DNA from 2 places in the Ketobacter alkanivorans genome. Region 1 is predicted to be linked to the other one. Evidence: predicted binding sites of a transcription regulator. Region 1 holds the regulator's gene; the other holds the start of a gene.
The links. Region 1 encodes sigma-54, which starts transcription at its own class of promoters, with help from an activator protein. Its sites were predicted from a motif close to ANTGGCATNNANNTTGCTNT; they were not measured.

Region 1 (3,967 bases):
GGCGACGGGTTTCGCTGAAGCGTTTTATCAGTGCTTCATCTCCGGCGTCCAGGTAGATAACCTGACTGTCGATGCCGTCTGCGGTTAGCTCTCGCAATACGTTGGGGAGTTTTTCCAGCTGGGTTACGCTGTTGCGGGCGTCTATGCCAATGGCAACTTCTTCGATGCGGGGGGCAGTGCGCGTTGCCAGCTCGCTCATCAGATCCCGCAACAATGTGACGGGGAGGTTGTCAACGCAGTAGTAGCCGATGTCCTCAAGCACGTGTAATGCAGTGGTTTTTCCTGATCCGGAGCGACCGCTGATTACGACCAGCTTCATGGCATATTACCTTTATACGGGAGTGACGAGGGCATCGTAGATGCTATCGGATGAATGTGCATTGCGCAGTGTGTTGCGGCGTGTTTCATCGTTAAACATGGCGGCGATTTTGGCGAGAACATTAAGATGTTCTTCATGCGCATCTTGCGGCACCAATAACACAAACAGCATGTCCACGGGTTCGTGATCAATGGAGTCGAAATCCACGCCACTTTCGAGTTTGATGAAGGCACCTATAACGTTGTTGCAATGCTGTGCACGGCAATGGGGGATGGCGATGCCTTTGCCCAGGCCTGTGCTGCCAAGCTTTTCCCTTGATATAAGACTGTCGAACAATTCGTTGGGGTCCAGTTCGGGGTACTGCTGGGCAATAAGCCCAGCAGCGGTTTCCAGAACTTTCTTTTTGCTGCCGCCAGGTACGTCTTCAAAAACCCGTTGCGGACTGATGATTTCAGCAAGTTCCATCGTTATCAATTAACCTTATTACAACCTTTGGAGTTAATCGCCTTGTTTACCAGCTCTTGGATTTTTCTTTGTGCTTCAGCACTTGGCGATCAAGTTTGTCGGTCATCATGTCGATGGCCGCATACATGTCTTCGGATTCGGCGTTGGCAAACAGGTCAGCGCCTTTTACATGAATTTTTGCTTCGGCTTTTTGTCGGTTCTTTTCGACACTCAGGATGGCTTGGATGCTGGTGATGTCGTCGGTATGGCGTTCGAGTTTTTGCATTTTATCGGCAACGTAGTCTTTCAGTGCGTCCGTAACGTCTACGTGATGTCCGCTGATATTGATTTGCATAGGCCACTCCTTAATCGTGGTTTGTTTTACTGCAACCCATTGGCTGGCGCGTTTGGGTTTGGTATAGCATCGGCCAGAAGGGCACCGATGATGTTCAACTCTGTATTCTATGACCAGAGGTCAAACCAATCGTTTCCTTTCATTGGAAGGGGGAATCATCATAGCCTCGCGGTATTTGGCGATCGTGCGCCGGGCAACCTTGATGTCCTGTTCCTCCAGTATGTTGGCAATTTTACTGTCGCTCAACGGTTTTTTTGGATTTTCTGCTGCAACCAGCTTCTTGATAATGGCGCGAATGGCGGTGGATGAACATTCGCCCCCCGAGGCAGTGCTGACGTGGCTGGAGAAGAAGTATTTCAGCTCAAATATGCCGCGGGGCGTATGCATGAATTTCTGTGTGGTTACTCGGGAGATGGTGGATTCGTGCATGCCTACGGCTTCGGCAATGTCGTGTAAAACCAATGGCTTCATGGACTCTTCGCCCTCTTCCAGAAAGCCGATCTGATATTCGACGATCTTGGTGGCTACTTTCAGCAGGGTTTCGTTACGGCTTTGTAAACTTTTGATAAACCAGCGGGCTTCCTGCAGGTTGTTTTTGAGGAAGGTGTTGTCGCTGCTGTTGTCGGCCCGCTGTATCAGGGAGGCGTAGCCACTGTTTACTCGCAGGCGGGGGGTGGCCTCCGGGTTCAGTTCTACTCGCCAGCGGCCTTTGTCTTTGCTGACAATGACATCGGGGATGACGTATTGGGTGTCATCGGATTCAATGCTGCTGCCTGGGTAGGGGTTCAGGGCCTGGATCAGCTCGATGGCGGCTTTTAAACGGGTTTCTGATAGCTTGCCCTTGCGCATGATGGTGGCAAAGTCGCGAGAGCCGAGGGCATCCAGAAACATTTCCACGACCAAAATAGCGTCTTCTCGGGTTGGGTCGCCTTTTGGCTCCTGTTTGAGCTGGATCAGCAGGCATTCCCGCAGGTCTCGGGCGGCCACACCGGGGGGATCAAATTGTTGAATGCGGTGCAGTACGGCCAGCACTTCTTCCAGTGAGATGGCGCTGCCGTCGTCGCCTTCTTCGGGTTCCAGTTGGATGCCCATGGCTTCCAGTTCGGCCTGCTGCAGGCGTACCAGGTCTGCCACTACGTCCTGCTGGGCGAGTACGCCGTCGCGGATGTCCTCTACGGATTGGGTGAGATAGCCTTTGGCATTGACGCCTTCAATGATGGCCATGGCGATCATGCGGTCCATGTCGGACATGTTGGTCAGGTTCAGCTGCCACATCAAGGAGTCATAGATTGATTCCGGGGCGCTGTTACGGCTGTCATAGTCGAAGTCATCGTCGTCGAAGCTGGTGCTGCCACCGGAACCTGCGGTGCCGTCGTATAAGGTATCCCAGTCGCTGTCCACGGGCAGCTCGCCGGGCATTTCTTTGCCTTCCAGGTCGACGGGGGCATCTTCGTTGGTGGTTGAGCTGGCTTCACTGCTGTCGCTGGACTGGGAAAAGTCCACGACAGGTTCTTTTTCGTTGGTGGTTTCGGTGCTTTTGTCGCTGGTATTTTGTTCGCTTGTGTCGCCGCTGTCGTTATCCGATCCTGACTCATCCACATCAAGTAGGGGGTTGGACTCCAGTGCTTCCTGAATTTCGGTTTGCAGATCCAGCGTGGAGAGCTGTAGCAAGCGTATGGCCTGCTGCAGCTGGGGCGTCATAGTAAGGTGTTGACCAATTTTGAGCTGTAAGGTTGGTTTCATTGATACCTAATTCAACTTCTTCAACGACCAGTTTTAGTGGGGTGTCACGGCCTTGTTGACGTTTTAGGCAGCCAATTATTGGCCTGTTTTCAACAGCTTAGTTGGGCCGTATTTCAACTGCGATGCTTTAATTGTAAGAGCAGTCAGCCCGCAAAGCAATTTACATGCCTGAAATTACTTAGAACTTTTACATATGAAATTGGTTGCCCAGATAAACCTCGCGTACTTTCTGGTTTTGCAGGATGAGTGAGGGCTCACCTTCGGCGATAATATGGCCCTCACTGACGATAAAGGCTTTCTCGCAAATGTCGAGGGTGTCCCGCACGTTGTGGTCGGTGATCAGTACGCCCAAGCCGCGATCCCGCAGATGGCTGATAATCTGTTTAATATCCGCAACGGAAATGGGGTCGACCCCGGCGAAGGGCTCATCCAGCAGGATGAAGGCGGGGTCGGTGGCCAGTGCCCGTGCGATTTCTACCCGGCGGCGCTCACCACCGGACAGGGCCATACCCTGGGATTCGGCAATGTGGCCAATGTGGAACTCCGCCAGCAGTTCGTCCAGTTTGGCCTGGCGCTGCTTTTTGTTCAGGTCTTTGCGTGTTTCCAGAATCGCCATGATGTTCTCTTTTACCTTGAGGCGGCGAAAGATGGAGGCTTCCTGGGGCAAGTAGCCGATGCCTTTGGCGGCGCGCCCGTGCATGGGCAGGTGGGTGATTTCGGTATCGTCTATCACGATGCGGCCTTTGTCTTGGGGGACTATGCCGATGATCATGTAGAAACAGGTGGTCTTACCGGCACCGTTAGGGCCCAGTAGCCCGACGATCTGGCCACTTTCGATGGTGATGGAGACATCTTCCACCACGGCGCGACCTTTGTAGCTTTTGGCTAGATTGGATGCTGTCAGGCGGCTCATGATGCAGGTATGGCCTTTTCTGTTGGGGCGGGAGCAGGCGCTGTTTGCGGTGCAGGCTCTGCCGCCGATGGCAGAATCATTTCCACTCGGCCTTTTATGTCGCCGGGCTGGTGATCCTGGGTCTGTCCCAGTGCTTGCAAGCGCTGGCTTTGGATTTCGTAAACGATCTCTTCGCCGCGAAAGATGTTTTCGC
Region 2 (3,967 bases), 1.6 Mb from region 1:
GATTCCGGGCACTGTGTGCGCAACTGAGTAAATATGCAGGGAATCCTAACATGGCAGGAGGTGCCGAATCCTTGACCATAGCGCCTGATTTTTGCAAGGCGTCTTGTCACAAATGCACCTGTCGATTTTTAGGGTGCTCTGTTAGGCTTGCCAAGGTTGGTGATGGTCGCCACATAACATTCAAGAAGGGAGACACCGTGCAACCTGTTATTTCTGTTCGCAATCTTTCCAAGGTGTATGAAGGTGGTTTTCAGGCACTGAAGGATATCAGTCTGGATATTCAGCGTGGCGAAATTTTCGCCCTGCTTGGCCCCAACGGTGCGGGTAAAACCACGTTGATCAGCATTATCTGCGGTATTGTAAATCCTGGTTCTGGTCAGGTGCTGGCCGACGGCTTTGATGTCGTGAAAGATTTCCGTGCTGCCCGTTCTATTATCGGCTTGGTACCGCAAGAGCTTTCCACCGACGCGTTCGAGAGCGTATGGAATGCAGTGTCCTTCAGTCGTGGTTTGTACGGCAAGCCGCGCGATGATGCGCACATTGAGAAAGTGCTGAAGGCCTTGTCGCTGTGGGATAAGCGCGGCAACCGTATTATGGAGCTGTCTGGTGGAATGAAACGGCGCGTGCTGATTGCCAAAGCGTTATCACATGAGCCGAAGATTCTGTTTCTGGACGAGCCCACGGCAGGGGTTGATGTTGAACTGCGTCGTGATATGTGGGAGATGGTGCGGGAGCTGCGCAGCCAGGGTGTAACCATCATATTAACCACTCACTACATCGAAGAAGCGGAAGAGATGGCGGATCGAATCGGCGTCATCAATAAAGGCGAATTGGTACTGGTGGAAGAAAAACAGGCGTTGATGCATAAGCTGGGTAAAAAGCAGCTTACCCTTTATTTGCAGCAACCCCTTGAGACGATCCCGGAAGCGCTGGCATCGTATCCGCTGGCACTATCTGATGATGGCAGTAGCCTGACGTACACCTTTGATGTGCAGAGTGAGCAGACCGGTATTGCCGAAGTGCTGCGACGCCTTAACCAGCACGGTATTGATTTTCGGGATCTGCATTCCAGTGAAAGCTCGCTGGAGGAAATATTTGTGAACCTGGTGCACGAATCGAGAAAGGAGCAAGCATGAATTTCTACGCAATTCGAGCCATCTATAAATTTGAAATGGCCCGTACCTGGCGCACGTTGATGCAGAGCATTGCATCACCGGTGCTATCGACGTCACTCTATTTTATCGTGTTTGGTTCAGCCATCGGCTCACGCATGGTGGCCATCGATGGAATCGAATACGGCGCATTTATTATTCCAGGGTTGGTAATGTTTACTCTGCTAACCCAAAGTATTTCCAATGCCTCATTTGGTATCTACTTTCCGCGCTTTTCCGGCACCATATATGAGGTGCTGTCGGCGCCGGTATCCTTTGTAGAAATTGTTATGGGTTACGTGGGGGCGGCTGCCACCAAGTCGCTGATCGTGGGGGCGCTGATTTTAGTGACGGCGCGTTTTTTTGTCGATTATCACATTGATCACCCTGTATGGATGGTGGGTTTTTTGATTCTGACTTCCATTACCTTCAGCCTGTTTGGTTTCATCATCGGCGTGTGGGCGGACAGCTTTGAAAAACTGCAATTGATCCCCCTTATGGTGATTACGCCACTGGCGTTTTTGGGTGGGAGTTTTTACTCCATCAGTATGCTGCCGCCAATCTGGCAAACCATTACGCTGTTTAACCCGGTGGTGTATCTGATCAGTGGCTTTCGCTGGAGTTTTTATGGCGTGGCGGATGTGAATGTGGTGGTCAGTCTGGGGATGACTGCGTTGTTTTTGCTGCTGTGCCTTGGTGCAGTATGGTGGATTTTTAAAACCGGCTATCGCCTGAAAACGTAGTAGCCCGTCACAAACGTAGCCGGTCACAAACTAAGGGGGGTTGAAATTTTCAGCCCCCCTGATCTTACTGCTTGAACGATCTTACTTCTTGCGACGCAGACCCAGACCTAACAGACCCAGGCCCAGCAGTGCCAGTGAAGCAGGCTCTGGTACATTGGCGGCCGGTGGAGGAGGCGTGGGGAATTCGTCGTAAATGTACTCAACGAATACACTACCGGAGAACCAGCTGTCACCATAGGTGCGGCAGCGATCTTCGTCGTCTGCGCAGTTGGTGGTAGCGGCTTCAGTCATGGAGCTGGCTCTCAGCTGCAGGGTATTATCCAGGAAGTAAGTCAACAGGCCGGCATCGGTAGTTGAGAACAAGGTGCCGTTCAGGTAGTTGGTGTAATCAGAATAATGACCGTTGCAATCACCATCGCTGGCGGAGCAGGATACTGACAGCGTACGGCTGGTGCTTGGGTTGTAGCCCAGGTTGGGGCTGTACAGATCCAGGCCGAAGGTGCCGCGAACATAGCCGACACCATAAACGTCGTCTTCGCAGAATGCCCAGCAGTCTGAAGGATCGTATACAGAGATGTTGCCCCGTACTACGCCGTTGGTGTTGTAGCTAACAGTAACGCCCGTCAGTACACCCAGGCTGGAATCGAATCCGTTCAGGCTGGTGTAGCCGTAGTTGGTGTTTCGATTATACGTGTTGCCGGTGCTCCAGGCTGTGCTTGTATAAGCAGTACCTGTGTTGAAACTGGATGAATCGGAAATTACCAGAGCTTGGCTCAGGCTTCCGAAGGTCATCATTGCTGCCAGCGCAAAGCCTTGCAGGCAATACTTGACTAGTTGGGTCATGGTTAATACCCCAAATGATTTAAATTGGTCGCAAATTGAAACGAATGAAGTGCTGCGTGCGGCCCGAAGGAAAGATCAGAAACCGGGCAGCTACAACCGAAAATGTGAAGCACGTCACATGCCATGATATAAAACCCTTGGTTTACAGTCGGTTATAAGTATTTCGGGTGGGTTTTTGCATGGGTGTGTAAAGTTTTTCGACGCTTTTTGGTTGTCGGTGGGCCCCATGTATCAATTCAGCAGTCATACTTCCCTGATAGGGGCGTTAACATTTGGCAATTGAAACAATGAGCGCTGATCGCTGCGAAAGCGTCTTTGCCAAGTACAGATCTATCTACTTCGACAATTTGCAGTGTTAACGAAAATCCTCACCAAAGCTGGTTTTGTAGTCGATAAACGCAAGCCCGGTCTCACCAAAATAGAAGGCATCAGCGGCTGCGACCACTACCCGTAATTGGCTTTGGGCGGTTTGCTCACCGGTTAAATCGATTGTCCAGCGGGTGTTGGTGTTGTCGGTAGCGGCAAGGCTTGTGGGTGCGCCCAGTTCATCGCTGTTGGTCACCAGCGCGGCTTTGGCCCCTTGCAACGGATGTTTAGAGCTAAGGCTCAGAGTCATCACATTGACGCCAACCTGCGCAACGCTCAGCTCGATGCTAAAGCCTGCATTTTTAAGCGTGCAGAGCCCGCTGGGGTAGCGACAGTTGGGCAGGGCTACCAGGGAGTAGGATTTACCTGCTTGCGCTTTTTGAGCTTTTTCGCCCACGAATGCGTCGGTGGCAAAATACGCGATGATGGCCAGAATAGGGGCCACAATCATGGCGATAATAATGTGTTTGTTTGCGAGCATGGGGATCTCTTGTTTGGGGTTATCGTGCTTCAGGGCCAATGGTACATCAGCCCGAAAAAAAAGCCCGGATGAATCCGGGCTTTGTTCTTATGCAGGTTGATCAGTGGGCCTGGGCTTCACCGGCTCCAGCTGGCATGCGGATGCTTTCCACCATCTCTTGTACATGCTCTGGCGGAGCCTGGGTCACTCGGGATACTGCAAAAGCAACCACGAAGTTCACCACTGCACCTACGGCACCGAAGGCGTTGGGCTCGATACCCAGGAACCAGTTTTGTGGCAAATCACCCAGGAATGCGGTGCTGGCCACAAACATGATGCCTTTATGCTGAAACACGTAGAGCAAGGTGACGGTGATACCCGCGATCATCCCGGCAATGGCGCCT

Region 2: Kalk_RS21355 (PEP-CTERM sorting domain-containing protein) is a predicted target of sigma-54. The motif match lies at 2,844-2,863, and genes of this name have one in related genera.

What each region holds. Positions count from the first base shown of each region.
Region 1 covers NZ_CP022684.1:4,026,110-4,030,076, forward strand. The annotation lists gene rapZ (RNase adapter RapZ) at 1-319, opposite strand, end outside; gene ptsN (PTS IIA-like nitrogen regulatory protein PtsN) at 332-784, opposite strand; gene hpf (ribosome hibernation-promoting factor, HPF/YfiA family) at 831-1,118, opposite strand; gene Kalk_RS17215 (RNA polymerase factor sigma-54) at 1,239-2,861, opposite strand; gene lptB (LPS export ABC transporter ATP-binding protein) at 3,049-3,774, opposite strand; gene lptA (lipopolysaccharide transport periplasmic protein LptA) at 3,771-3,967, opposite strand, start outside.
Region 2 covers NZ_CP022684.1:2,447,841-2,451,807, reverse strand. The annotation lists gene Kalk_RS10550 (ABC transporter ATP-binding protein) at 198-1,136, shown strand; gene Kalk_RS10545 (ABC transporter permease) at 1,133-1,894, shown strand; gene Kalk_RS21355 (PEP-CTERM sorting domain-containing protein) at 1,976-2,737, opposite strand; gene Kalk_RS10535 (hypothetical protein) at 3,093-3,584, opposite strand; gene Kalk_RS10530 (sodium:solute symporter family protein) at 3,685-3,967, opposite strand, start outside.